DNA from 2 places in the Marinilactibacillus sp. 15R genome. Region 2 is predicted to be linked to the other one. Evidence: a T-box and tRNA genes for the amino acid it is inferred to sense, from the RefSeq annotation. Region 2 holds a T-box; the other holds one or more tRNA genes.
What was found. The T-box of region 2 lies ahead of BKP56_RS07960 (valine--tRNA ligase). A T-box ahead of a tRNA ligase gene usually reads a tRNA of that ligase, here a tRNA-Val.
Positions count from the first base shown of each region.

Region 1: it encodes a tRNA-Val, which carries the amino acid that the T-box ahead of BKP56_RS07960 (valine--tRNA ligase) is inferred to sense. The anticodon was not compared.

Region 1 is NZ_CP017761.1:91,207-107,403, reverse strand. It holds rRNA gene BKP56_RS00495 (23S ribosomal RNA) at 1-2,610, shown strand, start outside; rRNA gene rrf (5S ribosomal RNA) at 2,841-2,956, shown strand; tRNA gene BKP56_RS00485 (tRNA-Val) at 2,975-3,047, shown strand; tRNA gene BKP56_RS00480 (tRNA-Lys) at 3,055-3,127, shown strand; gene BKP56_RS00475 (CtsR family transcriptional regulator) at 3,503-3,973, shown strand; gene BKP56_RS00470 (ATP-dependent Clp protease ATP-binding subunit) at 3,994-6,483, shown strand; partial or broken gene BKP56_RS00465 (manganese catalase family protein) at 6,623-7,442, shown strand; gene BKP56_RS00460 (hypothetical protein) at 7,530-7,868, shown strand; gene BKP56_RS00455 (helix-turn-helix domain-containing protein) at 7,929-8,792, opposite strand; gene tadA (tRNA adenosine(34) deaminase TadA) at 8,893-9,435, shown strand; gene proC (pyrroline-5-carboxylate reductase) at 9,449-10,240, opposite strand; gene BKP56_RS00440 (PTS transporter subunit IIC) at 10,667-11,680, shown strand; gene BKP56_RS00435 (branched-chain amino acid aminotransferase) at 11,738-12,769, shown strand; gene BKP56_RS00430 (secondary thiamine-phosphate synthase enzyme YjbQ) at 12,845-13,249, shown strand; gene BKP56_RS00425 (ABC transporter ATP-binding protein) at 13,423-14,322, shown strand; gene BKP56_RS00420 (ABC transporter permease) at 14,315-15,592, shown strand; gene BKP56_RS00415 (FadR/GntR family transcriptional regulator) at 15,748-16,197, shown strand, end outside.
Region 2 is NZ_CP017761.1:1,590,096-1,606,292, reverse strand. It holds gene radC (RadC family protein) at 1-495, opposite strand, end outside; gene BKP56_RS07965 (HAD family hydrolase) at 590-1,243, opposite strand; gene BKP56_RS07960 (valine--tRNA ligase) at 1,245-3,896, opposite strand; T-box leader at 4,235-4,470, opposite strand; gene tpx (thiol peroxidase) at 4,518-5,021, opposite strand; gene thiI (tRNA uracil 4-sulfurtransferase ThiI) at 5,091-6,305, opposite strand; gene BKP56_RS07945 (cysteine desulfurase family protein) at 6,320-7,450, opposite strand; gene BKP56_RS07940 (septation ring formation regulator EzrA) at 7,606-9,318, opposite strand; gene BKP56_RS07935 (GAF domain-containing protein) at 9,512-9,973, shown strand; gene BKP56_RS07930 (class I SAM-dependent methyltransferase) at 10,466-11,047, opposite strand; gene BKP56_RS07925 (HD domain-containing protein) at 11,061-11,591, opposite strand; gene rpsD (30S ribosomal protein S4) at 11,880-12,485, opposite strand; gene BKP56_RS07915 (ISNCY family transposase) at 12,804-14,189, shown strand; gene BKP56_RS07910 (baeRF6 domain-containing protein) at 14,381-15,508, opposite strand; gene BKP56_RS07905 (GNAT family N-acetyltransferase) at 15,660-16,197, opposite strand, start outside.

The DNA.
Region 1 (16,197 bases), 1.3 Mb from region 2:
GACCGGCGATATGGACGAGTGAAGATAGTAGAAACAGTTGGAATGCTGTGCGAAACAGGGTGAAAGCCCCGTATACGACATCTGATCTTACCTAGCTGGTATCCTGAGTACGGCGGAACACGAGAAATTCCGTCGGAATCCGGGAGGACCATCTCCCAAGCCTAAATACTCCCTAGTGACCGATAGTGAACCAGTACCGTGAGGGAAAGGTGAAAAGAACCCCGGAAGGGGAGTGAAACAGCACCTGAAACCGTGTGCTTACAAGTAGTCAAAGCCCTTTTACGGGTGATGGCGTACCTTTTGTAGAATGGACCGGCGAGTGACGATGTCATGCAAGGTTAAGCCGAAGAGGTGGAGCCGCAGCGAAAGCGAGTCTGAATAGGGCGTTTAGTATGCCGTCGTCGACCCGAAACCAAGTGACCTACCCATGTCCAGGGTGAAGGTGCAGTGAAATGCACTGGAGGCCCGAACCCACGTACGTTGAAAAGTGCGGGGATGAGGTGTGGGTAGCGGAGAAATTCCAATCGAACTTGGAGATAGCTGGTTCTCTCCGAAATAGCTTTAGGGCTAGCCTCGGATAGTGCATCGTGGAGGTAGAGCGACTGTTTGGACTAGGGGCCCTTATCGGGTTACCGAATCCTGATAAACTCCGAATGCCACTGATGTAGATCCGGGAGTCACACTGCGAGTGATAAGATCCGTAGTGGAAAGGGAAACAGCCCAGACCGTCGGTTAAGGTCCCAAAATCCTTGTTAAGTGGAAAAGGATGTGGGGCTGCTCAGACAACTAGGATGTTGGCTCAGAAGCAGCCATCATTTAAAGAGTGCGTAATAGCTCACTAGTCGAGTGGCCCTGCGCCGAAAATTTACCGGGGCTAAACAAGGTACCGAAACCACGGATAGAACCAATGGTTCTATGGTAGGAGAGCGTTCTAAGGGCATTGAAGCAAGATCGTGAGGACTTGTGGAGCGCTTAGAAGTGAGAATGCCGGTATGAGTAGCGAAACACGGGTGAGAATCCCGTGCACCGAATGACTAAGGTTTCCTGGGGAAGGCTCGTCCTCCCAGGGTTAGTCGGGACCTAAGCTGAGGCCGATAGGCGTAGGCGATGGACAACAGGTAGAGATTCCTGTACCAGTCTGCTTTGTTTGAACAATGGAGGGACGCAGGAGGCTAAGATAAGCACGCTGTTGGATATGCGTGCCCAAGCAACAAGTCTGAGTAGGAGTCAAATGCTTCTGCTCACACGGACAAGTTGTGATGGGGAGGGAACTTATAGTACCGAAGTATCTGATGTCACACTGTCAAGAAAAGCTTCTAGTTAGAAGTAGGCTGCCCGTACCGCAAACCGACACAGGTAGTCGAGGAGAGAATCCTAAGGTGATCGAGAGAACTCTCGTTAAGGAACTCGGCAAAATGACCCCGTAACTTCGGGAGAAGGGGTGCTGACCAACTGGTCAGCCGCAGTGAATAGGCCCAAGCGACTGTTTACCAAAAACACAGGTCTCTGCTAATTCGAAAGAAGATGTATAGGGGCTGACACCTGCCCGGTGCTGGAAGGTTAAGAGGAAAGGTTAGCTTCGGCGAAGCTTTGAATTGAAGCCCCAGTAAACGGCGGCCGTAACTATAACGGTCCTAAGGTAGCGAAATTCCTTGTCGGGTAAGTTCCGACCCGCACGAAAGGTGTAACGATTTGGGCACTGTCTCAACGAGAGACTCGGTGAAATTATAGTACCTGTGAAGATGCAGGTTACCCGCGACAGGACGGAAAGACCCCATGGAGCTTTACTGTAGTTTGATATTGAGTGTCTGTACAGCTTGTACAGGATAGGTAGGAGCCAATGAAACCAGGACGCCAGTCTTGGTGGAGGCAATGGTGGGATACTACCCTCGCTGTATGGCCACTCTAACCCGCAACCGTCAACCGGTTGGGAGACAGTGTCAGATGGGCAGTTTGACTGGGGCGGTCGCCTCCTAAAGAGTAACGGAGGCGCCCAAAGGTTCCCTCAGAATGGTTGGAAATCATTCGAAGAGTGTAAAGGCAGAAGGGAGCTTGACTGCGAGACTTACAAGTCGAGCAGGGACGAAAGTCGGGCTTAGTGATCCGGTGGTTCCGTATGGAAGGGCCATCGCTCAACGGATAAAAGCTACCCTGGGGATAACAGGCTTATCTCCCCCAAGAGTTCACATCGACGGGGAGGTTTGGCACCTCGATGTCGGCTCGTCGCATCCTGGGGCTGTAGTCGGTCCCAAGGGTTGGGCTGTTCGCCCATTAAAGCGGCACGCGAGCTGGGTTCAGAACGTCGTGAGACAGTTCGGTCCCTATCCGTCGCGGGCGTTGGAGATTTGAGAAGAGCTATCCTTAGTACGAGAGGACCGGGATGGACATACCGCTGGTGTACCAGTTGTCTTGCCAAAGGCATCGCTGGGTAGCTATGTGTGGACGGGATAAACGCTGAAAGCATCTAAGCGTGAAGCCCCCTTCAAGATGAGATCTCCCATTCCTTTAAGGAAGTAAGATCCCTGAGAGATGATCAGGTAGATAGGCTGGAAGTGGAAGTACAGTGATGTATGGAGCGGACCAGTACTAATCGATCGAGGACTTAACCACTAAATAGAAAGTGGAACGAGACGTTCAGGCTTGCTCGAAATACAAAAGACGTTCTTTAGCGGTCCCTAGACAGCTGAAGAGAGTCGAAGTATTTCTGAGAAGCCTGGCGAGTGAAACTGGAATAAAGTGGGAAAAGCGTATGATGGTGTTGTAGACAAACTTGTTTGGAAAGTTCAACTATCTAGTTTTCAGAGAACAACGTTCTCTAAAAGATATAAAAAGAGTCATTGTGCGGTGATGATGGCGGGAAGGATCCACCTGTTCCCATTCCGAACACAGCCGTTAAGCTTCCCAGCGCCGAGGATAGTGAGGGGTTTCCCCTTGTGAAAGCAGGACGTTGCCGTGCAGCTCTTTTTTTATTTCTGGAGGTTTAGCTCAGTTGGGAGAGCATCTGCCTTACAAGCAGAGGGTCAGCGGTTCGAGCCCGTTAACCTCCATTTTTTTGAGCCATTAGCTCAGTCGGTAGAGCATCTGACTTTTAATCAGAGGGTCGCAGGTTCGAACCCTGCATGGCTCATTAGAGATTAAGTACATATATATTTTTTGAAAGCCGTGTAGTCTATACATTGGCTTTTTTATTTATTCAAAAAATGGGGTTCTTGTTTGAAAAAAGTTTTTTAACAATTTATATTATTTAATATGGAATTTATTAAATTATTGGAAAGTTAAGGATTACTCACTGCAACAAATACTTGATTCTTGCTACTTTAAAAAAAAGAATATCACTGGTATAATGTTATTAGTCAAAGTTAGTCAAAGTTAGTCAAAGAAAAACTGGTGAAATTCAAAATGAAAACGAAAAGGAGGGTATTAAGATAAAGACTTGAATGTGATAGTAAAAGACGTTACTATAGGTGCATTCATTAAATATTTATCTTAATAATGGTTCAACATGGAAAATCAAAACATGTCAGATATAATTGAATCCTATTTGAAAAAAGTTTTGAATCAACAAGAGAAAGTTGAAATCAGACGTAGTGAAATTGCCGAACTATTCGATTGCGTCCCTTCTCAAATCAATTATGTGATTAATACTCGATTTACTATCCAGCAAGGCTATCTCGTTGAAAGTAAACGCGGTGGTGGAGGGTATATTCGGATTATAAAAGTACAATTATTGGATGATTCCGATGTTCTGGATACGATGATTGAAATTATTGGGAAGAGTATTTCAGAAAGAGATGCGCAATCAGTTGTACAAAGACTGTATGAAAATGATATTATATCTAAAAGAGAAGCCAAGTTAATGTTAGTAGCAGTTGACAAAACAATGTACACTGGAGAAAGAATTATAGACAATCAAATTAGAGCGAATATGCTGAAAAGTATGATTGCTAATTTAAAATATGAAGAGCCGAGATAATAGAAGGGCGGATAAATTAAATGAATGAACTATTTACAGACAAAGCAAAAAAAGCTTTATTAATAGCACAAGAAGAAGCAAAGGGATTCCGCCATCGTACTGTAGGAACTGAACACTTGCTGTTAGGGTTAGTGATGGAAACTGAAGGTATCGCTGGAAAATCATTACGTCAATTATCTTTGTCAGAAGAAGAAGTCAGAGAGGAAATTGAACACTTTACAAGCTATGGACCAGGCGAAAAATTGCCAGCAAGTGCTGTACTTCCATATTCTCCTAGGGCACGACAAGTTATTAAATATGCAACAGATGAAGCTAAGAGAATGCAAAGAAGTTTAGTTGGAACAGAGCACTTATTATTAGGTCTTTTAAGAGATGAAGATATCCTTTCTTCTAAGATTATGAGTAATTTGGATATCAGTCTTTCTAAAACACGACAATTAATTCTTAAGAAACTTGGTGTTCAAGAAAACAAAGCTAGAGGCGGCTTTAAAGGACGTAGACAAGCTAGAAGTCCGAAATCAGTAGAAGGAACACCGACCTTGGATTCATTAGCAAGGAATTTGACACAAGCAGCAAGTGAAGATCGCTTAGATCCTATTGTTGGACGTAATAAAGAAGTTAGAAGAATCATTCAAATCTTAAGTAGACGTACGAAAAATAATCCTGTTTTAGTTGGAGATCCAGGTGTAGGAAAAACTGCGATTGCCGAAGGATTGGCTCAGAAAATTGTAGCGGGTGAAGTACCTCCTGCACTGAAAAACAAACGATTGATGACACTGGATATGGGATCTTTAGTAGCTGGAACGAAGTATCGCGGTGAATTTGAAGAGCGAATGAAAAAGATCATTGATGAAATTTATGAAGATGGAGAAGTTATCCTCTTCATTGATGAACTGCATACTTTGATCGGAGCGGGGGGAGCTGAAGGAGCAATAGATGCTTCCAATATTCTTAAACCTGCACTTGCAAGGGGCGAATTGCAAACAATTGGTGCTACAACTTTAGATGAGTATCAGAAACATATTGAAAAAGATGCAGCATTAGAGCGTCGATTTGCCTCTGTTCAAGTAAATCCACCTTCAGAAATTGAGGCAGAAGCTATATTGCTTGGCCTAAGAGAGCGTTATGAAGAACATCACGGCGTTAAAATTACAGATGACGCGATTCATTCTGCTGTACACTTTTCCACAAGATATATTACTTCTAGACAGTTGCCTGATAAAGCAATCGACTTAATGGATGAATCTGCATCTAAAGTTAGAATCGATGCCAGTGATCAGCCAACTACAATGTCTAAAGCAACTGAAAAATTAAGTGATTTATCCCGTATGAAAGAAGAGGCCATCCAAGAACAGAACTTTGAAAGAGCTGCTCAAATCCGCGAAAAAGAAATGAAACAACGTAAGCGGATTGAAAAAATGATTGAAAATGAAGATGTCTCAGAAGAAGTTGCCTTAGAAGTAACAGCTAAAGATATTGCTGAAGTAGTGTCTCAATGGACAGGTATTCCTGTACAACAAATGGAACAAAAAGAAACTGACCGTTTATTGAATTTAGAGAAAGTATTGCATGAACGTGTAGTAGGTCAAGAGGAAGCTGTTGTAGCAGTTTCCAAAGCTATTCGACGTGCACGAAGTGGATTGAAAGATCCGAAGAGACCGATTGGATCATTTATGTTCTTAGGACCAACCGGTGTAGGGAAAACTGAACTTGCAAAAGCACTGGCTGAAGCGATGTTTGGTAGTGAAGAATCTTTGATTAGAGTAGATATGTCTGAATACATGGAGAAATATAGTACAAGTAGACTAGTAGGTTCTCCTCCTGGGTATGTTGGATACGATGAAGGTGGTCAATTAACAGAAAAAATCCGCCAAAAACCTTATTCTGTAATTTTACTTGATGAAGTAGAAAAAGCGCATCCTGATGTTTTTAATATTTTATTGCAGGTACTTGATGATGGTTTACTGACAGATGGAAAAGGTAGACAGGTAGATTTTAAGAATACTATTGTGATTATGACCTCTAATCTAGGTGCAACAGCTTTAAGAGACGAAAAATCAGTAGGATTCGGAGCAGTTGATAAACGATTTGATCATAAGGCTATGGAAAAAAGGATTCGTGAAGAACTTAAAAATGCTTTCCGCCCTGAATTTCTAAATCGAGTAGATGATACAATCGTATTTGAATCACTTAAAAAAGAAGAACTTCGTGAAATCGTGAAATTGTTAACCCAAAGTATTGTTACACGTATGGATGAATTAGGTATTGGTTTGAAAATTACATCTTCAGCCATGGATGTGATTGCAAAAGCAGGGTTTGATCCCGAATATGGTGCAAGACCTTTGCGAAGAGCTATTCAAACAAAAATCGAAGATAAATTGAGTGAAGAATTACTTGCTGGAAATGTTATTATCGGAGATAAAGTGACAATTGGTGCATCAAAAGGTGAAATAACCTTAAAGGTAAGAAATAGAACTAATAATGAAAAGGAAATAACTGTAAAAAATTAATACAGAAAATTTCTAAAAAGGAACGGACGCTGATATGCGTCCGTTCCTTTTTTGTAACGAGTCTTATGTTTTGATTATACGTAATTAACGTGCTAAAGTTCAAATTGTAATAAAAAAAATTAAAGGAGATGTTGACAATATGGTTATGCACAGTAAAGAATTACAGTACCATGCAAAAACCAGATCGATCTGATCCGATAATGGCTCGAAGACTGCAAGAGATTCTCGGAGGACAATGGGGAGAAATGTCTGTTATGAATATGTATTTATTTCAAGGCTGGAATGCTCGTGGAAACGAGAAATATAAAGACTTGTTATTAGATACAGCAACAGAAGAAATTGGACATGTTGAAATGATTGCGACTATGATTTCACAGCTACTGGAAGGTGCACCCCTTAAAACACAGGAAAAAGCTGTAGACTCTGATCCGGCACTGGCTGCTGTGATGGGAGGAATGAACCCTCAACACGCGATTGTATCAGGATTAGGTGCAGCACCAAGAGATTCTAATGGCAATCCATGGACATCTAACTACATTGTATCAAGCGGAAATATACTTGCTGATATGCGGATGAATGTGACTGCTGAATCACAGGGCAGACTTCAAGTAGCTCGATTATATGAAATGACAGAAGATAAAGGTATCCGAGACATGCTAGGTTTCTTATTAGCACGTGATACGCAGCACCAACTTCAATGGATTGAAGCAATCAAAGAGTTAGAAGAAAAAGAAGGGGTTGTAGTTCCAGGACAAGTACCTGAAAAATACGAAGTAAATGATGTATCTCATGTATTGTACAATTTCTCTGAAGGCAACGATAGTAAAAAAGTTGTAGATGGTAAAACAGCTAAAGATGGTAAAGAGTTTATATATAAAGATAAACCTGAAGTTATGGGTGAAAAACCTGTATTAAAACCAGTAACAAAAGATGTTTATAATACCTCTTCAATGGACTAGAAATAAATAGATGTAGTGCATATCTTTAGTTAAATAACACAATTTCTGTTATCCTAAACTTAATAGATTAAGAAAGGATGACATTTTATGAAAAATATGGATAATCAAAATAAAGGAATTCTTTTAGGTGTAGGACTTGCTGTAGCAGTAGGTTTATTGGCTGTTATTTTTTCTACAGGTGATACTAAAGAGAAAACAAAAACAGCAGTTAACCGCCAGAAAGCAAAACATTTTTTCAAAAACAAGATGCACGGCAGTAAAAAGACTTCTAAAGTTGTAGACAAATTATCAGATGATGAAGTAAATAGTTTACTTGGAACAGTAGACAAATTTAAAGAAATTGAAAGTAATTTATCAGATGTTTCAGCTGATTTTAAAAATTTTTTCAGTGATAAAATCAAAGATGCAAAAAAAGCAATTAAATAATTAATAAAAACCCATGGAAGCAGTTTATTTAAACTGAGTTCATGGGTTTTTTACTTAAATTTATAAGGTTAATAAAAAACAAAGAGTAAGATCATTAATTTGTTTCAAAGATAATCCTGTAGCTTCATAAAATCTTTCAATTCTGTATTGAAGTGTATTTCTGTGAATGAATAAAGATTTAGCAGCCATACTAACATTTCCCTGGTTTTCCCATAGAGCTCGAATCAGCTCTTTCCAGTTTTCTAATGTATCAAATTTATATCTTAATTGTTGAACTACCGTACTGTCCATAAGCGCATCTTTGGTAAAAAAATGTAAAGAAATATCCGTTAAAGAACCGATACGACCATTTAAGTGTGGAAGTTCTTGAGAAAATAATTCCAGTTCTTCTTGAAGTAAAGTTCTCAATTTTTTGGAGGGTTCCCAGTATTGACCAATATAGCAGAATGATTTCAAAGAAAAATCGATTTCTAATGTTTGCAGGATTCCTTGAATTTCATTTTTATCCAAATAATATTTTGACTGTGGTTGTATGATAATATAGAGATCATCTGATAAAAAAAAACTATCAATGGTTGGTTCAAATAACGTTTTGGCTGATTCGGACCAGAGACTTGGATCGAATTGTTGATCTTTATTATTTAACTTCAATTGAATCATTCTGACTGATCTAGAGCTTTTAGGTACAGCTTTTTTTTTGCCAATTAGATAATCATGCCATTGAGAGGAATCAGATGCTGAGATTATTGATTCTTGTTTCTGATATAACATCGTCAGCAGATCTATTTCACTTTCCGTCAGAGAAGAAGTAGGTACATGAATCCATTTATTTTTATAGGGCAATGATAATAAATCATTTTCAGAAAAAGGGTTATCTGACAAATAAGCTTCAGGATAGACTGTTTTTAAATCTGTAAATTCCAATTTTAATCCTCCATATCGGTTCATGATTAAAGTTATTTTAACACTGTTTTAGAGAATAATAAACTAAGGTATAATAAAGAAAAGATATGGGAGCTATGATATGGATTTAAAAGAAAAAGAAAAATGGATGAAAGAGGCCATTAAAGAAGCTAGGAAAGCTGAAAAAAAAGGAGAAGTTCCGATAGGAGCAGTTGTTATTCATAAAGGAGAAATTATTGGCAGAGGACATAATCTAAGGGAAACTTCTCGTAACGCTACTACGCATGCAGAAATGATTGCAATTCAAGAAGCTAATCATTTTTTAAATAATTGGAGACTGGAAAATTGTCAGTTATTTGTAACATTAGAACCATGTGCAATGTGTAGTGGCGCAATTTTGCTTTCACGAATTGGTGAAGTTTATTATGGACCAGCTGATATAAAAGGTGGAACAGCGGGTACATTAATGAATCTTTTAGGGGATGAGCGAATGAATCATCAAGCTTATGTAGAACGAGGAATTTTAGAAGAAAAATGTCGAGAATTGCTGACAACGTTTTTTAAAGAACTGCGCCAAAACAAAAAAATAGAAAAGCAGAGATTGAAGTTGAAATCAGAAATTTTTCCAGAAAAATCAGATAAGGCAAAGGACTCTCCCGACTAGGAGAGTCCTTTTTTTACTTAGAAAGTTGATCATTTTTTTCTACCATAGCATCTACAGATTGTATAATTGATGCAGAAAAATCATTTTGTAGTAACGATAATATACCGTCTACAGTGATACCTGCTGGAGAAGATACTTGATCAATTAAGTTCCATGGAGACTGGCTGGAATTGAGAACAGTCTTTGCACTTCCCAAAACAGCTTGAGCCGCGATTTCGGTAGCTTTATCCTTGGTAATTCCATATTTTACAGCTGAACGGGCTAATGTATCGATAAACATGAATACTAATGCAGGAGAACTCCCGGCAATAGCTATGAACGGACCGATTTGTGATTCAGGCAATTCCACTACTGTACCGATAGATTCAAATATTTTTTTAGCTTGTTCTAATAATTCATTTTTAGCAGTTGAATTTTCAATGATTGCTGTAATTCCTTCACCAACTTGAGCATTCAAGTTCGGCATAGTCCGAATGAAGCTAGATTCAGGCAAATAGGCTGCTAGCTGCTGATTTGTCACACCAGCAACTACAGAGATTACGTATGGGCTATGAACTTTATCTATTTTAGTGAGAACTTCTTCAACTTGGTAAGGTTTGACTGCTAAAATGATTAGATCAGATTGGTTCCATACATCTTGATTATGCGGGGTGCTTTTAATATTGAATTGAGTTTCTAATACTTTTCTTTTTGATTCGGTACGATTAGAAAATATTAAATCTGTTAAATCAGTTACATTATTTTCAATTAATCCAGTCGCAATAGCTTGGGCCATATTTCCAAATCCAATGAATCCTATTTTCAATAGTTTTCCCTTCTTCCTAAAGTTTTGATTAAAGTATATCATATGAAAGCCCTGAGCTCGAATGGGCATAAAAGAATAACTAGTTTTAAATGAAATTTATTTAATTAAAACAGTTGACTTATCTGATATAAACATATAAAGTTATCATAATAATATAAAAGAAGATAAGGAGATGAATACATATGAATTTTCTATACGAAAGTCAAACAATAACCAATATATCAAAACAAAATTTGTATGATTCATCTAAAATCTTATTATTACTCATTCCGTAGCTTGGATTCTATTCTTTATAAAAGATAGAGTCCTATTTTAGCATTTTAAAAAGGGCTCGGGATACGTTACATAATTTACCAGCCTCTGATAAAAGAGGCTGGTTTTTTTATATTAGAATTTTGAACATAATTAGAAAGAGGGGATAGTAAGATGAAAGGATATATTAAAAGTAATGTATTGAAAGTATCATCAGGAGTAGCTAATGCAATTTTTGTAACGATTGGTATTGGATTTTTATTTGGCACATTAGGAGATATGTTTAGTTTACCCATATTAGTTACAATAGGAAGTATAACTCGCGTTTTACTAGCCCCCGCTTTAGGAGCAGGTATTGCCTACAATATGCAAGCTAATACGCTGACACTCTTTGCCGCTATGGCATCCTCTACAATTGGAGGCGGTGCTATAAAAATTTCTGAAGCAGGATTTATGATTGTTGGAGGAGATCCGATTGGGGCACTGGTTGCTGGGGTTATTGCAACTTGGATTGGTAAAAAACTGACTGGAACTTCACCACTGGATATGATGTCTATTCCAACGTTATCTCTGTTAGGAGGTGGTTTGGCAGGAGTGGGCTTATCTCAAATCATTACACCGATATTACTTTCAGTCAGTGAGTTTGTCTCCAGCGCTGTGGAAGGTAGTCCAATTATAGGATCTTCTGTGATGGCAGTTCTATTTGGATTATTTCTAATGTCTCCGTTGTCTTCCGCAGCATTATCCATTGCACTGGCATTGAGTCCAATGGCAAGTGGAGCTATGCTGATTGGAACAACAGCTCAATACTTTGTATTTTCAATCGTATCATTGAAAGAAAATAACTTAGGTGGATATATTGCTCAGGGGCTTTGTACACCAAAAGTTCAGTTACCGAACATTATAAAAAATCCAAAAATTCTAATTGGACCCACTATAGCCTCTGCTGTCTGTGGGCCGATCGCCACCGTACTGTTCGGGTTTCAGACAATTCCTGAAATGGGTGGAGTTGGTTTTGCCGCTGGTGTAGCGCCACTTTGGGTAATCAACAATTCAGGTCTGCAGGCTTTTGGTGTATACTTGTTATGTGGGGCTGTTCTTCCAATCTTAATAACGCTTGGGATAAATAAATTGCTTTATGCTTCAAAAGCAATAAAAGTAGGAGATATGGCTCTGAAAGTAAGTTAAATTAGTATTCAATACTTAAATATTGAAAGATTTTATAGAATAGGGGATTGTTTTTTTATGACAACTGATTTAAGACCGGAAAACATTGACTGGAAAGATTTAGGATTTTCATATATTAAAACGGATTATCGATTTATTTCCTACTACAAAGATGGCTCATGGGATGAAGGAACATTAACAGAAGATAACCAGCTTCATATTTCAGAAGGATCAACTGCATTACATTATGGTCAACAATGTTTTGAAGGAATGAAAGCTTATCGTACAGCAGATGGTTCGATTCAACTATTCCGCCCATATGAAAATGCTAAAAGAATGAAGTTGAGTTGTGAAAGACTTCTGATGCCGGTATTTCCTGAAGAAAAATTTGTGGAAGCAATTAAAAAAGTCGTTAAAGCAAATGAAGAATGGGTACCGCCTTATGGAACTGGAAGTACTTTATACATCCGTCCTTTTATCATTGGTATTGGAGATAATATTGGAGTGAAGCCAGCAGATGAATATATTTTCTCAGCATTTGTGATGCCCGTGGGACCATATTTTAAAGGTGGACTGAAACCATCAAACTTCCTAGTGACCGATTATGACCGTGCTGCACCTAAAGGAACAGGGGCTGCTAAAGTAGGAGGTAACTATGCAGGCAGCTTACTTCCCGGAAAAGAGGCTAAAGAACGTAGCTTCAGTGATGCCGTTTATCTTGATCCAGAAACACATACTAAAATAGAAGAAGTCGGCGCAGCCAATTTTTTTGGAATCACCAAAGACGATTTGTTTATCACGCCTAAATCCTCTTCTATTTTGCCAAGTATCACGAAATACTCATTACTTTGGTTAGCTGAAAATCGCTTGAACCTTAAAGTCTCTGAGGGAGATGTCTACATTGATCAAATTAATCAGTTTAAAGAAGCGGGTGCTTGTGGAACAGCAGCAGTAATAGCTCCGATTGGAGGGCTACAAATTAAAGATGATTTTCATGTCTTTTATTCTGAAACAGAAGTAGGACCTGTAACAAAACGTTTGTATAATGAATTAGTTGGAATCCAGACAGGAGATGTTGAAGCACCTGAAGGATGGATCGTGAAAGTTTAAGAACAAAAAAGACTTGATTCAAACGAATCAAGTCTTTTTTGTGAAGTGACAAAATAACAGAAAGGAAATAAGTATATGTCAAATCTATTTAAGTATGAAGTTAACACAAAACAAAAACAAGAGCTGATTAATATAGATGAATATCTATATAAAGCGTTAGAGGAAAGTGGAATCAGAGAAGGACTAATGATTATATATTGTCCGCATACAACTGCGGGTATTACTATTAATGAAAATGCAGATCCAGATGTAAAAAAAGATTTATCGGCGTCATTGAATGATACATTTCCTAATCATGATTATTTTGTTCATATGGAAGGCAATTCCGATGGACATATGAAATCTTCTGTTTTTGGAGCAAGCGAGACAGTGATTATCTCTAATGGTAAAATCATACTAGGTACTTGGCAAAGTATTTATTTCTGTGAATTTGATGGTCCAAGAAAGCGAACAGTATACATTAAAATAATTGAAGGATAAATGAAACTTACAATATATTAGTAAATATATAACCAATAAAGAGTAAAAATAGAAATTTCATCCTAAAGGCGGATGCAAATCAATCTAAACAATAATACAATACGAATAGAGATTAGAGACTTACCCAAGGGGGTCTCTTGATTACATAGAATAAAGAAGAGAGGAAGAAAAAGATGCTTGAAGCAAAGAGTCTCCAAAAAAATTTCGGAGATGTTACGGCAGTGGATGGAATCACCTTTAAGATTAATAAAGGCGAAATAATGGGTCTGATTGGTCAAAATGGTGCTGGTAAAACAACGACCTTCCGTATGATATTAGATTTACTCACACCTGACCAGGGAGAAGTTCTCTGGAAAGGAAAAAAACTGACAAATAAAGTGTTTAATCAGATTGGATATTTACCAGAAGAAAGAGGCCTTTATCCAAAAGTTTCTATTGAAGACCAGATCTTATATTTTGCCCAATTAAGAGGCAAATCAAAAAAAGAAATTAAGCCATTAATTGATGACTGGTTAGAGAAATTCGACGTAAAAGGTAAAAGAGGAGACAAAGTCAAAACTCTTTCAAAAGGAAATCAACAGAAAGTTCAATTGATTACAACTTTGATTCATCAACCAGAACTGATTATATTAGATGAACCGTTTAGTGGGTTAGATCCTGTAAATGCGGAACTTCTAGAATCAGGAATTAGAGAAGCGCAAGCAAATGGTGCCAGCATTATTTTCTCAAGTCATAATATGAATAATGTTGAAGAACTCTGCGATAGTCTGATTATGCTCCGAGATGGAAATCAGATATTAAATGGAACAGTGAAAGAAATTAGAGAAAAATTTGGTCGAACTAAATTATTTTTAGAATCATCATTATCGCTTGAAGAGTTGAAGCAGTTCCCAGGTGTACAATCAGCCACAGTCAATAGAGATGGTATTTCTGTTATTCAGCTAAGTGCTGCAGAAAATGGAAAAGCGATTTTTGATGCAGCTACGGCAGATGGATATATTCCAACCTTCAGCCAGCAACCACCAACTTTAGAAGAAATTTTCAAACGAATGGTAGGTGAGAAGAATGAATAAGTTTTGGGTCATTACTAAAGAAGTTTATAAAAAGAACGTAAAGTCAACGAGCTTTATTATCATGTTACTAGCACCGCTTCTGGCAATTGGGATTTTTTATGGAATCAGTTACTTTATTGCGCAAGACGAAAAAAATGCTGAGCCATCTGCAATAGCTGTTATTTCTGAGGATCCAGCTATACAAGATGTTTTTACTATAGAAGATGGACCGTATGAAGTGCAAGAAGATATCACGACTCAAGAAGCTGCAGAAGAAGCTTTATTGGATGAAGAGATAGATGGCTATCTAACAATCAGCGAAACTGGAAATACCATTGATTCAGCAATTGTGCATACTGATTCATTAACTAATATTATTCCGATCTTAAACGAACAGTTATCTAATTATCAAACTTTGCTGAGAGCAAATGAGCTGGATTTATCTCAAGAACAAGTCATGTCATTGTCTGAACCAGTAGTCATTGAAGAATCGATTGTGAGTATTGAAGATGGCAATTTAACTCAAGAAGAAAATAATGATACGACGGTTAAGGAGATAGGAGCTTATATAGTCAGTTTTGCAGTTTACATGTTTATTTTGTTTTATGCTTCTATCATTGCAAGTGAAGTTGCGAGCGAAAAAGGAACAAGAATTATGGAAATTATCTTATCCAGTGCTTCTGCTACCGTTCACTTCTTTGGGAAATTAGCAGGTGTAATGCTTATATTACTAACTCAGTTAGTAGTATATGGCATTATAGGATTTGTAACATATTTCTTTGTAAAAGATTCAGCAACTATCCAAGGATTGACGCAAGGTATTGATTTAGCAACGATTGCTAAGGAATTATTAGGATATACAAGCATATTCTTTATAACAGGAGTATTGATGTACGTAGTATTTGCTGCCTTCTTCGGATCACTTGTTACTAAAATTGAAGATGTAAATAAATCGATAACACCAATTGTAACGTTAGCTATTATTGGACTATACGTAGGAATATTTGCTTTTGCATCTCCAGAAAATATTGTGCCTGTGGTATTTTCTTATATTCCTTTATTTACACCTTTTGTAATGCCGTTTAGGATTGCTTCAGAGACAGTAGGACAACTAGGAATATGGATATCCATTATTGGTACAGTAGGTTTTACAGCAATATTAACTTACCTGTCATTTGTTTTTTATCGTGCGAATGTATTGATTTATTCAGATGGCGGAGTTATCAAGTCATTAAAACGCTCATGGGGACTACTGAAAAGTAACCGCAAGGCCAAAAAAATAAATTCATAGTATAATATAAATGGAGCTTTCAATGATTAAATTCATTGGAAGCTTTTTCATATTAGAAACGGAAATCCAAAGAAAAATCCTGGAATACATGTTACTTTTAATTGTAGAAAGGTATAATGAAAATGACTACAAAACAAAAGTAGAGGTATAGATAAATGGAAAATAAAACATTAGTAGAAATTACAACCCAAAAAATTTTGAACTATATTAAAGAACAAAATCTGCAAATAGGAGAAAGGTTACCAAACGAATTTACCTTGGCAGAACAGTTGAAAGTTAGTCGAAATACTATTCGAGAAGCCACGAAAATGTTGAAATCAAGGAATATTCTTGAAGTCAAACAAGGATCAGGAACTTTCATTAGTGCAAAAAAAGGACTAATGGATGATCCGTTTGGTTTTTCGTTGTTAGAAAACAAAATCAAAATGACCAAGGACTTATTTGATATTCGCTTTATTTTAGAGCCTTATATTGCGTCCTTAGCTGCTCAGAATGCTACGGAAGAAGAAATCGCATCCATAGACCAATTAAGAGTCCAAATTGAAGAAGAGATACTAAACGAAGGAACAGAGCATTTAAAGCTGGATCAGCAGCTGCATACCCAA
Region 2 (16,197 bases):
ACCCCTATAAATTTCTCTTGGATGTGCTACCGAACTGTTCAGACTTCCTTTAAAGACAACTTCTTTTTTTATTATCTCATTTTTAGTATTTAAATAAAGTGCCATAACATGTTCTTGTTGTAAGCCTCCAAGCTCTTCTTGAAGTAACGTACCTACAAATGAACTGGATGTAACTGTCCCTTCTTTTATCTGCGAAGCTCTTGCAACTCGGTTTCCAAACTCAATCGCCGCTATCATCTCAATTGCCTTTGCGTTTCCAATTCCATCAATACTTACTAATTCTTCTACTGTCACATGTCTCAACATAAACAAATTATCAAATTCGGATAAAACTTTCATACTCAATTGAAGAACATTTTTCTCTTTTGTTCCTGTTCTTAATAAGATAGCAAGTAATTCATGATTTGCTAATGCTTTCGCTCCATATTCTGTTAAACGCTCTCTTGGTCTGGATTGTTCAGGTACATCGGTAAATTTATGTGAAGTAACCTTCATACTGACTTTCCTCCTTTTCAAATAAAAAGAGGGAGCGTTACTCGCTCCCCCTCTTACTTATTAAACTTACAAACTAGTTTTCAAAATAATTAAATTAATTTTCAATGTAATCAACTACTTTGGTTAAGTCCGGTAATATATCTGTTGCTTTTTCTTTAGCTTCTTCATTCGGACTGATTAAGTCAGGAATCATAATAACCGGTATACCAGCAGCATGTGCGGCTCTTACACCATTTAACGAGTCTTCCAATACCAGTGCCTCAGAAGGATCTGCAGTAGTTTTACTTAATGCTTTTAAAAATATTTCTGGATCTGGCTTAGAGTCTCTAACTTCATCTCCACCAACTACTCCAGTAAAATACTTTGATAACCCAGCATTATTCACCAGTTTCTCTACCATATTTCTTTCCGAACTAGAAGCAACGATCATTTCTATATTTTTGCTTTTTAAATATTTTAGTAATTTTTCCAGACCCATTTTTTTTGGTAAAGCTTTTTCCAATAAAGCTTTTTCTATATCGACTTTACTTTGCTTAATAAAACGATCGGCAAGGTGTTCATCAGCTTGTTCCAAACGAATAGCTGCAAAGAAATCTTTATCACTCGCTCCAATGAATCGTTCATAAAAAGGATAATCAAAAGGCATTCCAATTGAGTCGGCTGTGGCTTGATTAGCACTATAATACATTGATTCAGTATCAAACATCAATCCGTCCATATCGAACAAGACTGCTTTTACCTTAGGCATATTATTCTCCTTTTAGCATTTTTAATTTTTCTAACTGATCAGAAACAGAGGAATATCTCTGATGGTACTCCTGCTCTTTATTCCGTTCTTCTTCAACTACTTTTGCTGGAGCATTTTGAACAAATTTCTGGTTAGATAGCTTTCCTTCAACTCGTTTAATTTCTTGAGCCCATTTTTCTAATTCTTTTTCTAAACGACTGATTTCTTCATCAAAATCAACCAATCCAGCTAATGGCAAGAATATTTCTGCTCCTGTTATTACAGAAGTTTTGACTTCATCCGGTACTATAATCTCTGTATCAATGGTCAAATTCTCCGGATTACAGAAGCGTTCAATGAAGCTACGATTATTTATTAGAATTTCTTTTTCTTGCTCAGATTTCGCTTTTACTAATATATCGATTTTTTTAGATAATGGACGATTAACTTCTGCCCTAATTGTTCTGACAGATCGAATTAAATCAATCAGCATATTCATATTATCAATTGCTTCCTGATCATTAAATGATTTCTCAGGAGTTGGATATTCAGCAGTGACTAGTGACTCTCCAACGTGTGGCATATTCTCCCAAATTTCTTCTGTAACAAAGGGCATAATTGGATGCAGCAATCGAAGAGTTTGATCAAGTACATGGATTAAGATACTTCTAGTTGATTTTTTTTCGTCTTCTGAACCATTAAATAAAATTTCTTTGCTCATCTCAATATACCAGTCACAATAATCATCCCAAATAAATTTGTAAAGAGCACGACCTGCTTCACCAAACTCGAATTTCTCAAATAATTCTGTAACTTGTGTAATCGTCTCATTCAATCGAGCTAAGATCCATTTATCTGCAATAGATTTTTTGCCATTTAGGTCAATGTCTTCGGTTGTGAAATCATCTAAATTCATGATTACATAACGACTTGCATTCCAGATCTTGTTGATGAAGTTCCAAGCCGCATCCATTTTTTCATAACTAAACCTTACATCTTGACCAGGTGCTGATCCATTAGACAAGAACCAGCGTAAAGCATCTGTTCCGTATTGATCGATAACTTCCATAGGATCTATACCATTACCAAGAGATTTACTCATTTTTCTTCCTTGTTCATCACGAATCAAACCATGGATCAATACGTGTTTAAATGGTCGCTCATTTGTAAATTCCAGACTTTGAAAAATCATACGACTTACCCAGAAGAATATAATATCATACCCTGTAACTAAAGTACTGGTTGGGAAATAACGCTTAAAGTCTTCTGCTTCAATATCTGGCCAACCCATTGTTGAAAAAGGCCACAAAGCTGAACTGAACCATGTATCTAAAACATCATCATCTTGTGTCCAGTTTTCAATGTCTTCGGGTTCATGTTCACCCACATACACTTCTCCAGTTTTTTTATGATACCAGGCGGGAATACGGTGTCCCCACCATAACTGTCTTGATATTACCCAGTCATGAACGTTATCCATCCAGTTATTAAAAGTTTTTTCAAATCGTTCAGGAACAAAGTTAACTTTGTTCTCTGTTTTCTGATTATTGATAGCTTGCTCAGCTAATGGCTCCATCTTAACGAACCATTGAGTAGAGAGCCTTGGTTCAACTACAACTCCTGTACGTTCAGAATGTCCAACGCTATGAATCATTTCCTCCACCTTGATCAGGTATCCCTGTTCTTTTAAGTCACTAACGATCCGTTTTCTAGCTTCAAAACGATCCAATCCTGCGTACTCTCCGGCAAGGTCATTCATTGAACCATCGTTATTCATGACATTGATACGTTCCAAGTCATGGCGGTTTCCTACTTCAAAGTCATTCGGATCATGCGCTGGGGTAATTTTAACGACTCCTGTACCAAATTCCATTTCTACATACTCGTCTGCGATGATTGGTAATTCTCTTCCTACTAAAGGAAGCGTCAGTGTTTTTCCAATCAGATGTTGATAACGATCATCTTCTGGATGGACAGCTACTGCTGTATCCCCTAACATTGTTTCAGGACGTGTAGTAGCAATTTCTAACGCACCAGATCCATCCGTTAATGGATATTTCATATGGTAAAATGCACCATTCACGTCTTTATGGTCTACTTCAATATCTGATAAGGCTGTTTGAGCTTTAGGATCCCAGTTTATAATATACTCACCGCGATAAATTAGACCTTTATTGTAAAGGTCTACAAATACTTTATTTACTGCCTTGTTTAATCCTTCATCCAAAGTAAATCTCTCACGGCTATAGTCTACAGATATACCTACTTTTGCCCATTGCTCTCTAATATTTTCAGCATATTCTTCTTTCCATTCCCAAACCTTTTCTAGAAATTTTTCTCTTCCCAAATCATGACGGGAAATTCCTTCTTGGGCAAGTTTTTCTTCTACTTTAGCTTGGGTTGCGATTCCGGCATGGTCCATTCCTGGTAACCATAATGCATCATACCCTTGCATTCGTTTTTGTCGGATAATGATGTCTTGTAAAGTTGTATCCCAAGCATGTCCAAGGTGTAATTTCCCTGTTACATTTGGTGGTGGAATCACAATAGAATAAGGTTCTGCTCTCTTGTCTTCACTTGGTTTAAATAAGTCTTGATCCAGCCACTTTTCATATCGTCCAGCTTCAACTTCTGCAGGCTGGTATTTCGTTGACATTTTTATTTCTTCTGTCATAAAAATCACTCCATTTCGTTTTTTTGGCTTTTATAGATTGGTTTAATGATGAATATCCGCTTTGCTATGTCTAGTACTCTACCTGTAAGCCTGTTTCGCTGTGCTCAAAGGCATAACGGATTCGTAACTCACGAATCCATCAACTCGCTTTGCTTCGAACGGACTTTCGAGTTGATACTACGCTCCACTTCGTTACGCCTAGTACTTTGCCCGTAACTCGCTTTGCTTCGAACGGACTTTCGAATCGATACTACGCTCCACTTCGTTACGCCTAGTACTTTGTCCGTAACTCGCTTTGCTTCGAACGGACAAAGCAAAAAGCATTCGTCCTATTATTACAATAGGACGAATGCTTACTCATTCGCGGTACCACCTAAATTGATTGAAGAAAATACTTCTTCAAACCACTTCATAAACGGGGGTAATGACCCGTTACCTCAAACAAAGCTACTGATACTATTCACTCTGTTAGCTCACAAGCTACTTTCTCAATCCAACTCATTAGGGATTTCCACCTTACACCCATTCTCTTAAATAAAATCAGAAAGATACTCCTCTTGCTCTCCGCCAAATATTTATTTATATTCTATCAGACTACCCTTTTAAAAGAAAGGATTTCTTTTATGTCATTTCTGCTTCTTCATGTCTAGCAGCTGCGATTGCTTCTTCATAGTTAGGGTCTTGGGACATTTCCTTGACGACTTCCCGATAAACGATTTGTCCTTCTCGATTCAAAACGAATACTGCTCGAGCAGTTTTATCCATTTCTTCTACATAAAGCCCATAATCTTTAGAAAATGAACGATCACTGTCATGTAATAAAACCATATCTATTTCTTTAGCAGAACACCAGTCTTTTTGTTCTTCTTTTGTATTTGTTGAAATAGATAAAATTCGTGTACTATTTAAAGTATGCGCCAGTTCATTAAATTTCGCCGTTTGTCTAGAACATGTACTTGTATTGATGTCAGGAAAAGTACTGATTAGTACAACTTCACCTTTATAATCTGACAAACTGATTGTTTTTTCGTTCAAATCATTTAAAGAAAAATCAGGAGCTTGTTCTCCTTTGGCAGGTACAGTTGAATTTGTTGTAAGTGGCTTACCTTTCATCATTACATCCATGTTAACAACCTCTCTCTTTCAGTTAGTATCTTCATTTTAACGTTAAGATAAGAAATTGTACAACAAAAACTACAACAGTTCTTCAAAAATTTGCTTTTGTTTAGACTCCAGATTGTTATTTGCTGATATCTCTTCAATATTAATGCCCTGAATCGCTCTTTCTATTAAACCATTGATATCCATTTTTTCCTCAATTTCAAGTACATGGACTAACTTAGGTTTGGTTCTTGGTTTTGGAGGCGTAAAAATTGTACAACAATCTTCGTAAGGTAAGATTGCCAATTCAAAGGTATTTATTTTTTGAGCAACTTCAATGATATCTGTTTTGTCCATAGAAATAAGCGGTCTTAAAATTGGAGTGTGTGTCACTTCATTTATTACCGACATACTTTCCATCGTCTGTGAAGCGACTTGTCCAAGTGATTCTCCATTAATAATAGCTAATCCAGACCGCTGTTCTCGTAATTGATCCGTAATACGCAACATCATTCTTCTGGTAATCGTCATAATATAACCTTGCGGAACGACTCTCTTAATAGTTTCTTGGATTTCAGTAAAGGGAACTTCTATAAAAGGAAGCGGACCGGAGAATTTGACCAGTTTTTCAGTTAGATCTTTTGCTTTTTGTAAAGCCTGCGGACTTGTATAAGGAGGACTGTGGAAATGGACGGCCTCTACTTGTATCCCTCTTCTCATAGCATAATAGCCTGCAACCGGCGAATCAATGCCTCCAGATAGCATTAACATCCCTTTGCCACTCGTTCCCGTTGGTAACCCTCCTGCTCCTTTAATTGAATCTATAGATAAAAAAATCCCATCAAGTCTAACTTCTACTCGAACATTAATGTCTGGCTTTTTCATTTTAACTTTAATTTCTGGAATAGAGTTCATGATATATTCGCCTAACATCTGGTTAACTTCATTTGTATCAAACATCCATTCATGGTCTGCTCTTTTTGTATTTATCTTAAATGTTCGAGCAGGTTCATAGTTAGATTTAACTAAAAACAATGCCGCTTCTTTAGCTTTTTCGATCGATTTTTCTACTTTTATTACTGGAGATATCGTTTGTATACCAAAAATCACTTTTAATTTATTTATAATTATATCTGCACTTTCATCATGTAATTCAATATGCATACGATCTCTATGAGATTTGATTTTCAAACCTCTATATTCATCAAGTGCATTTTTAACGTTTTTATCCAACTGCTTAATAAATTGTTTTTTATTCTTACCTTTTGTAGATAATTCTCCATATCTTACCATAACTTCTGTAATCATATATATCCTCTATTCTATTGTATAACTTTAAAAGATTGATAGATTTCATCAAATATTTTTATAAAACTTTTAAGTTCTGCCAATGTATTATCTTCAGACAAACTAACTCTAATTGCTGTTTCAGCTCTTTTTTTAGGAATACCCATAGCTAATAGTGTACTTGATTCTACCTTTTTTTTGCTAGAGCATGCGCTAGTTGTCGAAACGTAGACACCCCTTTTTTCGAGTGCATGTACAGTTACTTCTCCTTTAATACCCTTAATACCAAAGCAGAGTATGTGCGGGGCTCTCTGGTCAGGTGAAAATACTTCGATATTTTTTTTAGTATCTAAATACTTTTTCAATTCTAAAGTCAGCTCAGTTTGAGTTCCTGCTTGTTTTTCAGAAATTAGTTTTAAAGCTTTTGCCATTGCTACGATTCCCGGAACGTTTTCAGTCCCACTTCGTAATCCGGCTTCTTGTCCTCCTCCGCTTAGTAACGGAGCTAGTTTTCGACCTTTTTTTACATACACAAAACCTGTCCCTTTTGGACCATGGAATTTATGTCCTGAAAAAACAGCCATATCTACTCGGCTTTGTTCTCCTAACTTTAAATCGATTTTACCAACAGTTTGAACTGCATCAACGTGAAAATGAATTGAAGGATAATCTTTCAAGGCTTCACCGATCTGTTCAATAGGTTGTACACTACCTGTTTCATTATTGACTGCCATTACAGAAACCAGCACAGTATCCTCTCTTAAAGCATGTCTAAGCTTCTCAACTGAAATAATACCTCTCGAATCTACCGGGAGATACGTCACTTCCCATCCCATATTTTCTAGTTGTTTTACTGATTCCAATACTGCTGGATGCTCTATTTCTGAGGTGATTAAATGCTTACCAAAAGATATTTTTTCAATTGCTGTTCCTTTAACAACCCAATTGTCTCCTTCAGTTCCACCACTAGTAAAAAAAATCTCTTCAGGTTTAACATCAATTGTTTCAGCAATTAAATTTCTTGATTGTGTCAATAATCCCGTTGTCGTCTCTCCAAGTTCATGTAAACTCGATGGATTACCAAAATACATCGAATTTACTTTATTAAAAGTATCCAAAACAGACGAATCAATTTTTGTTGTGGCGCTATTATCTAAATAAATCATTTATACACTCTTTCTATTCTTTCAGTAATCTTTTTTACGTAGCATAATACCAAAAGATATGTTTTTTAGCAAATCAGCGAGAAGTTTCTACTCGCCAAAAGAGCTAGAATGTGAATTCAAATCACAACCTAGCTCTTTTAATTATACTTCTCAACTCAAGAGAAGTTTTTCTCTTTTCTATATTGTTTTTGAACTTCTTCAAAAGCTCCCGGCTCAATTGTTTCCAGTTTTTCTCGAACCATTTTTAATGAGGTTTTATAATCAAAGTCTTCTGAAAACAAACTGCGACTATATTTGATTGTCTCCATCACTTCACTGTGCTCATTTTTATATCGGTATAATCGCTGACTGACAAGTTCGCTCAGCATCGCTTGATCTACTAGTTCATCTGTATCCTGTGCTAACTGTTCCACATCATCTTCACACATCTCATGCAATTTGAAAACTTCTGTCATATCCAGTTTAGGTTTAGCCAAACTCTGACTTAACTGCTCTATATGGTCGGTAGTATAAAAGAAAAAATCGAGATACTCAGATGGTAACCCTGGAAGATGCCTGCTTTCAACATATCTTTTCATTTCACGCATCGCAATTTCCATTTCTTCTAAATCTTGTTTTATTTCTAATTCACTATTTCTATAATCACTCAAATGCTTACTGATCATAGTCGATTTTTCATTCATCTCTTGTAACTGATCAAACATTGAGTTTAACAATTGACTAGCTTGGGAAAATGGAACGCTCTCTTCAGCTAATTCTTCATTGATTTTCATATATAATTTTTCTTGTTCTGCGATTGTTTCTTGTACTTGAGTCGCTTCGCTCATTTCATCTCTATACAAAAGATAACTCTGAGATAGTCTATCTATTTCAATAAATAACTTACGGTTCTGTTCTTTAAGATAATGAAATATTTTACGTATTTGGTTAACCAATTCGTTGACTTCTGTTTTTGATTCTATTTCAACTTCTAACTTATCATAAATTTGTTCTATTTTTTCTTCGAGCTCTGCTAACAATTCTTCTGCTTTTTCTATTTCAAGCGAACCAATCAGACTATTGGTATTTTCTATTTTGACATGCGTTTGAGCCAGATCCTCTTTTATTGAATCATCAGGGAATACATACCCTTCCTGCTGCAAGGATCGATAGCCACTCTCCAGCTCTTCAATTTGTTCTAGTATTTCATTCTCGACTTTTTTGAGAATCCTAGGTACTTCAGTCATATAATTTTCCATTGCAGTAATGGTCTCTTCAAGTTGTTTTAATAAGAGATTTGCCTCTTCGTGATCTCCAGCAGCTGTCAAATGAGAGAAAGTTGAAAAATCTGTTTCCATTGTGCCTAATTTATCTTCAAGCGCATCAACGGCTCTTCCGAATGAAAAACTCTTAGCTAATAGGTCTTTACGAATCATGTGATATCTTTTCTTGATAGATTCTATTTTTTTGAGATTTGCCTCTTCACGTTGCATTAATTCATCTAAAGCTGTATTTAAACTATTTAAAGATTGTTGGATTTCAACAATTTTGCTTTCAGCCTCTTCTTCGTGCTGACGTGCTTTTTTGAAACGGTAACGATCCGTAGCTTGTTCAGCTTCAAATAACAAGCTTTCGATTGTCGGAAATTGCTTTGTTTCAATCTGATCCCATTGTTCTTTTAGTTCCTCAGCTGTTTCTCTCGATTGTCCAGTCATACTTCTATTATTGACAGCTTGTATTTTATCCAATGGGAACTGGTTCATTACTTCAGATTTTCTTGAATCCAGCTCATCTATTGATTTGTAATGATTTTTTCTGATGATATACATTGCTATGTAAAGTGCGACGATTAACAACATTAATATAACAACAACAATTTCTAACGTCATGAACTTTCCCTCCGACTAGGCTTTATATACATAAATTCCCTGCCTGCTTTTCTCTTCTTAACAGTATATCAAATATTAAGGAAATATGTTATACTTACAAGCAAATTCTCTAAAATAGGTTCAAGAAACCTATAGGAATTTGTAGAAAACTGATTTTCTATTTAAAATTTATATTTAATGGAAAGGTGATAAAATGAGCACAGTCAAACCTAAACATATGCTAAATAAACAGCTAGATGCTTTATTAGAAGGCGAAACAAACAGAATTGCCAATTTAAGTAACGCTTCTGCGTTATTATTCGAACAATTATCTGAAATCAATTGGGCAGGGTTCTATTTATGGGAAGATTCTGAAAACGAACTTGTACTTGGGCCTTTCCAAGGAAAAGTAGCTTGTGTTAGAATCGAAAACGGATCTGGTGTATGCGGGACTGCTTTTAAAGAACAAAAGACTTATCTTGTTAAAGATGTACATGAATTTCCTGGACATATTGCTTGTGATGCGGCAAGCGAATCTGAAATTGTTGTTCCTCTTACAAAAGATGGCATACAAATTGGTGTTTTAGATATAGATGCACCGATAAAAAATCGTTTTACAGAAGAAGATCAAGAAATAATAGAAGAATTTGCAAGTGTTTTACTGAAACACCTCTAAAATACGCAACAAAACCTACTGAACACCTGGAATGGTAGTATTCAGTAGGTTTTTATTCTTGTCTATGAAAAATCAAGTTGTTCTAATTCCAGTTCTTCATTTTTGGATAAAACAACTCATTCATTTTATGTAGATTATCCAGTGATAACCATTCTTAATAATCATGTTCGTCCGATAATTTTATATCTTGAAAATTATTTATCTTACCACTATAAATAATTCCAATAACTTGTTGATGGGTTTAATAATTAATGTAATTTAAGTATTTAAAATAATTTTGACTAGGTAGTTCTTTCTTGATCATAAACGAAGTATAATACATCGTTAAGCGAATTCTTCAATTAAAGGCCATTCGCTTATCCTTTTTAATAATGTCCTGATAACTTTTGTACTAATTTATTATAAGTACCTATGCTTTCCAAGTGTCTCTTAACTTTCAATCCTATTCAATCATTCTTATTTCTCACCATAGATTATTTTGTCGTTAATTTTTTATACTGTAGAACTAAATTTTACTTTCAACGATTTCTTGGCATCAATTACCAAACTTGGAAAAGTTACCGTTGAAGAATTCCTTGGATCTACTTTTACCGATCGGAAGATATTGCCATCTTCTTTATTCCAATTAATTTGATGAAATACTCCATTTTTATCATGGTACTCAAGCAGTTCACATTCAAATCCAGCTTCTGAAAACAGCTTACCTAAAGTCTCAAAATTATAGACCGTTTTATGTGAAGCTGCCGGATGATTAACTGGACCGGGACCACCTACTTGAACAACTTTTCGGTATTCTTTATTAGGAAAGTAACCATCTGGAACAGCACATCTAAAATATCCGCCAGGTTTTAAATACTTCCAACATAATTTTGCTGCCGTTACTCCTTCATCATAAGTAAAATGCTCCCAAACATGTTCTGCTAGCAACACATCAATTGTTTCAATTTTAAAGTTTTCATCCCATGATGCCTCTTCTAATACATTCAAATCCTGTTCTTGTGTGTGAATCCATCCTGGATTATTGTTATACTCTCCCGCTCCAATAACAACTCTTAATTTCTCCATGTTTCTCATTCCATTTCTCCTTTTAGTTATCCTGTAAAAAGTAATATCCTCCTTCTAACTGAGTCAGTAAATCTTCATATGTTTGCATTTGCTTCTCAATTCTTTTGCGCCACATGGCTTTTGCGGTTACTGTTGCAAACTCCTCTTCAACACCCAGAAGTTTTTCTCTGCTTTCTAATCGTTCCTTTAAGTAATTAATTTGTTCTTTTACTGTTTTATCATAAAATTTATGATAAGACAGACTTTCAAATGTTCGATAAATGTCGAATCGATCAAGGTTATCACTATCCGATATTGTTAGAGCATTGATTGATAATTCTCCTCTATCCATTCCTGGATTTCCATCTACATGACTAGCAATACCAAGTAAAATTTCTTCTTTCTGATTTTCAGTTAAGTTTAATTCATTTAAAAAATCTTCAGATATTTTTGCACTATTACGTCCATGATTTTCCCAGTCTTCTTTACTCTCAAATTCTATTGCATAACTAATATCATGTAACAATGCACCAATCACTACAACATCTTTGTCTAAATTTTCTTTTTCGGACAAATCCATAGCAATTTTTGAAACTCATAAGGTATGCTGATATCTATACTCTTTAGCATTTGGATTTTTCTTAAAATAAACACTATTATTATATGTATTCTGCAAAAATTTTAATGTTTTCTCTATGTTTTCCATTCTTTCTCTCCTAACACTTTCTCGTTATTTTTATAGTTTTTGTATTTCTATTGATCAGTTTATCATATAGATCTTTTTAATTAAATTATTAATAGTTTAATTTTAGAAAACAAAAAAGCCTGCACATTGCTGCAGGCTTTTTTGAACCAGTTAAAATTAACGGTTATAGTATTCAACGATGTATGAATCATCGATGTCCGCTGGCATTTCTTCACGTAATGGTAAACGTGTAAGTGAACCTTCCAGTTTTTCTTCATCGAAAGTGATGAAATCAGGACGACCGTATAATGATTCAACAGATTCTTTAATAATTGTTAAGTTTTTAGATTTCTCACGTACTCCAACAACTTCTCCAACTTGAACGCTGTAAGAAGGTATGTCAACGCGTTTTCCGTTAACAGTGATGTGTCCGTGGTTTACTAATTGACGTGCTTGACGACGAGTAGTTGCTAGACCTAAACGGTATACTACATTGTCTAAACGTTGTTCAAGTAAGATCATGAAGTTAACACCGTGTTTACCTTCACGAATTTTACCAGCTTTTACGAATAAGTTGAAGAATTGACGTTCATTTACTCCATACATATAACGTAACTTTTGTTTTTCTTTAAGTTGCATACCATATTCTGATAATTTAGTACGGCTAGTTGGTCCGTGTTGCCCTGGAGCATAAGGACGACGAGCTAATTCTTTACCTGTTCCTGAAAGTGAAATGCCTAAACGACGAGATTTCTTCCAAGAAGATCCTGTGAAACGTGCCATGATTGTATTCCTCCAATAATTTTTTTGGAGTAAAATAACGGGATAGAAATTCAGTATTACGTGCAGTTTCTATGAACTTTCGCCATTGCAGCCGCAGGTTACTCATTAACTTACCTTAAGAAACTGTTGACGCGGATACCATTTCTTGCTGCATTATTTTACACAAAGACTATTGTACCTCTTTATAAATATAAAGTCAATAACTAGATCAAACTAAAACCTCAAAGTATCGTTCGAACGTGATAATGTCCTAAGTAGGTCGAAGCATAAAATGTCCCAAAATGATAAAATAAAATCATGAAAAGGATAATACTAACGATGAATGAAGATAAGAAATATAAAGTAATAAAAGCTGTGGCAGAAAAAAGAAAGGAAAAAAAGAGAGCTTGTGTTGAACTTGGGCTCTCGATGAGGCAAGTTAACAGATTGATTCAAGACTATCAAGAAGGAGGAAAAGCTGTTTTTTCACACGGCAACAGAGGAAAAGCAGCTAGGCACGCCGTGCCAGAGGAAACAAAAAGACAAGTGATCGAGCTCTATCAAAGTTTTAAGATAAAGCCTAACGTGAAGCATTTTACTGAAATTTTGAAGGAGGATCATGCTATCTGTTACACCGATACGACCATTCGTCATATTTTATATCAAGCTGATATTCTATCACCTAAGGCTCAAAGAAAAACACGTAAGAAAATAAATGCTCGAATCAAAGCTAAATCAATGAAAGGTAAAAAAGAGTCTTATACCCCACTGGTTCCAAGAGCCGAAGATCAAATGGAGTTACCCGAAAAAAGTCACCCTAGCCGTCCTAGAAAGAAATATCAGGGGGAGCTTATTCAAATGGATGCCAGCTCCTATAACTGGTTTGGTAAAGAGGTGACACATCTCCATTTAGCTATTGATGACGCTTCTGGTAATATCGTCGGGGCTTATTTCGATATGCAAGAAACACTCAATGGCTATTATCATGTGCTCAATCAGATCCTAACGAAACAAGGCATCCCTTTAGCTTTTTTAACAGATAAACGAACGGTTTTCGAATACACATCAAAAGCCATGAAAGCGGTCGAAGAAGATACCTTTACCCAGTTTGGTTTTGCCTGTCATCAACTCGGTATTGAGATTAAAACCTCCTCTATTCCACAAGCTAAAGGCCGCGTAGAGCGCTTAAACGGGACTGTTCAATCACGACTTCCTGTAGATTTAGACTTAGCTGGAATACAATCTATGGAGGAAGCCAATCACTTTTTAACGAAATGGATTAGGACTTTCAATAAGAAGTTTGGCAATAAAACGAAGGAATCCATCTATGAAAACGCACCAACTAAATCAGAAATCAATTTATTATTAGCACGAGTAGCGAATAGAAAAGTGGATAGTGGGCATCATATTCGGTATCAAAACAACTACTACCTGCCTACGGAAGGCAGTGAAGAGCACTACTTCACGCGAAGATCAAAGGTGTTGGTTATCGAAGCGTTTAACGGAGATATCTATGTAAATATAGCTGAAAAAATATACACAACAAGGAGACTGAAAGAACATGACTACTACTCACAAGAGTTTGATCCGATTCCAGAGCAAAAAAAAGAAAGACGCCAGTATATTCCCCCACAATCTCACCCGTGGAAACTAGAATCTTTCAAAAGATATCTTCGCAGTGTCGGAAAAACACTCGAAGAGTACGAAGCTGAACAAACAGCTTAGGACTAATTTTAACAAATTCGGTCACATTAATGCAAGCTTTTGCGAAGTAAAAGCTTGCATTAATGTGAGCCTTGGTTTTAGGACATTTTAACTTTCGCTTGACATAACTAGATCAAACTAAAACCTCAAAGCAGTATCTAAATAGATATTGCTTTGAGGTTTTTAGAACGATTTATTGTTCAAAAAATTAATTAAAATCTTAGAGTTGCTGCGATACCGGTATCGGAAGGCATGCTTGACTTATCAAGAACATAGACTTTACCGTTAGTATTCAAAACATTCTGAACTAGCTGATTAACATAGGCATTAATTTCTGAGCCCTCTTTATACTGTCCATTTTCATCAATTGTGCCATGTACTTGATAATGATCTTCAATTAGAAGAGTATCAATTTTACCTTGCATACTAGCCATTGCTAAATCATTATACTGTGCTTCCAACCGAAACTCCGGTGTAGTTTCATTAAATTTTTCAACTAACGATTTGTAACGACGATCTATAATGTCCGTCACTACTTCACTAGCTTTATCTTGAATTTGTGCACTTGACAGTTGTGCTGTAGACCCTTCAACTTTCGTTTCATCTAAATGAGGATTTTTAGATATTTTTTCAAAATCAGAAATATTCTCAGGTAGCGCAAACAAGACAAGAGGCAATTCTGTTGGTTTTGTATAATTTTCATATACATATTTGTCTACTACACGAAAATAATTGTTCTGGTCAATTTGGACTTCATTACTTTTTTCGTTATGTCCATGGAACATACCTTGTCCGGCAGCTCCGTTATAATCAGCGGTGTTTAATTCCCCGCCCGTCAGTTCTTTACCTAAAGCTTTTTCTAAATCTGTCGGAGCATCTTCAGGTAATGGTATTTCCTGGAGTTGTGTTCCACGGCCATTAAATAAGGTAAATTTATCATGGTTCAGTCCTAATAAATGATAATAACTCACGTACTGAAAATTCGGTATCAACGGCAGCACATAAGCCTGGTTAGATACTACTACCTCATTGTCCACGGGTACGCTTAATCTATAAAAGTACGCATCTGTTTGTGTGACATAAAATACAACACTGTCAGATACTCTTCTCCAAAAATCTGAATCATTACGTAAACCTTTGATTTGTTCTAAGAAAGTGTCACATGTTTTTTCATCATAAACATCACAGATTTTTTCTTTCGCTTCTTTTAATAAGTTTTGAAACTGGATCTGATTAGCTTCTGTTTCAAACGCATTAGCTTGAGCGTTCAGCGAAATGGATAAATACACCTCGTCTGATTTCATGATTTCATCTGTAGGAAATGCAAATAATTCTTTCATATTTTCACCTTCCATATTCTATTTTCTTTGCTCTTATCGCTCGTAAACCTTTCAAAGATAAGATTAAAGAATACTATAAGTTCATCATATCTAATCTTTAAGAAATTGTCTAAAGATATGCAATAAGTACGCCAGAATAAAGACTAATTAATTAAGCACTTCTATTCATCGGACCTACTGATTTCAAAAAATCTGAATATAACATACCAAAAACCAGACTGTTGGTCCATTCACCTTTATTCCAGTAATCCGCTATAAAGTATCCTTCTTTTCTCATTCCTAATCTTTCGCATAGTTTTTTTGAGGGACTGTTTCTTGAGTCGATGTTCACTTGTATTCTATGAATATCTATCTCTTCAAATAATACGTGGATCAACTCTTGTAATGCTTCGGTTGCAAAACCATTTCCTGAAACCGCACGATTGAAACTGTACCCAAGTTCAACAGTATCTCGCATATCTGTATACCAAACATATAAGTCACCAATGACTTTATCTTGGGAAACAACGGCTAAGTTCAACATTTGATCTTGCTTTAATTGATTATTGCTGATTTTTACTTTGAACAAATTCTCAGCCGTTTCAGTAGTCCATGGATCATGGAGCAAATAGCGACAAGTTTCGTTATCTTTATAAATTGCAAAAGTATCGGCAAAGTCTTTTTCTTGAAAAGTTCTTAGAATTAATCTT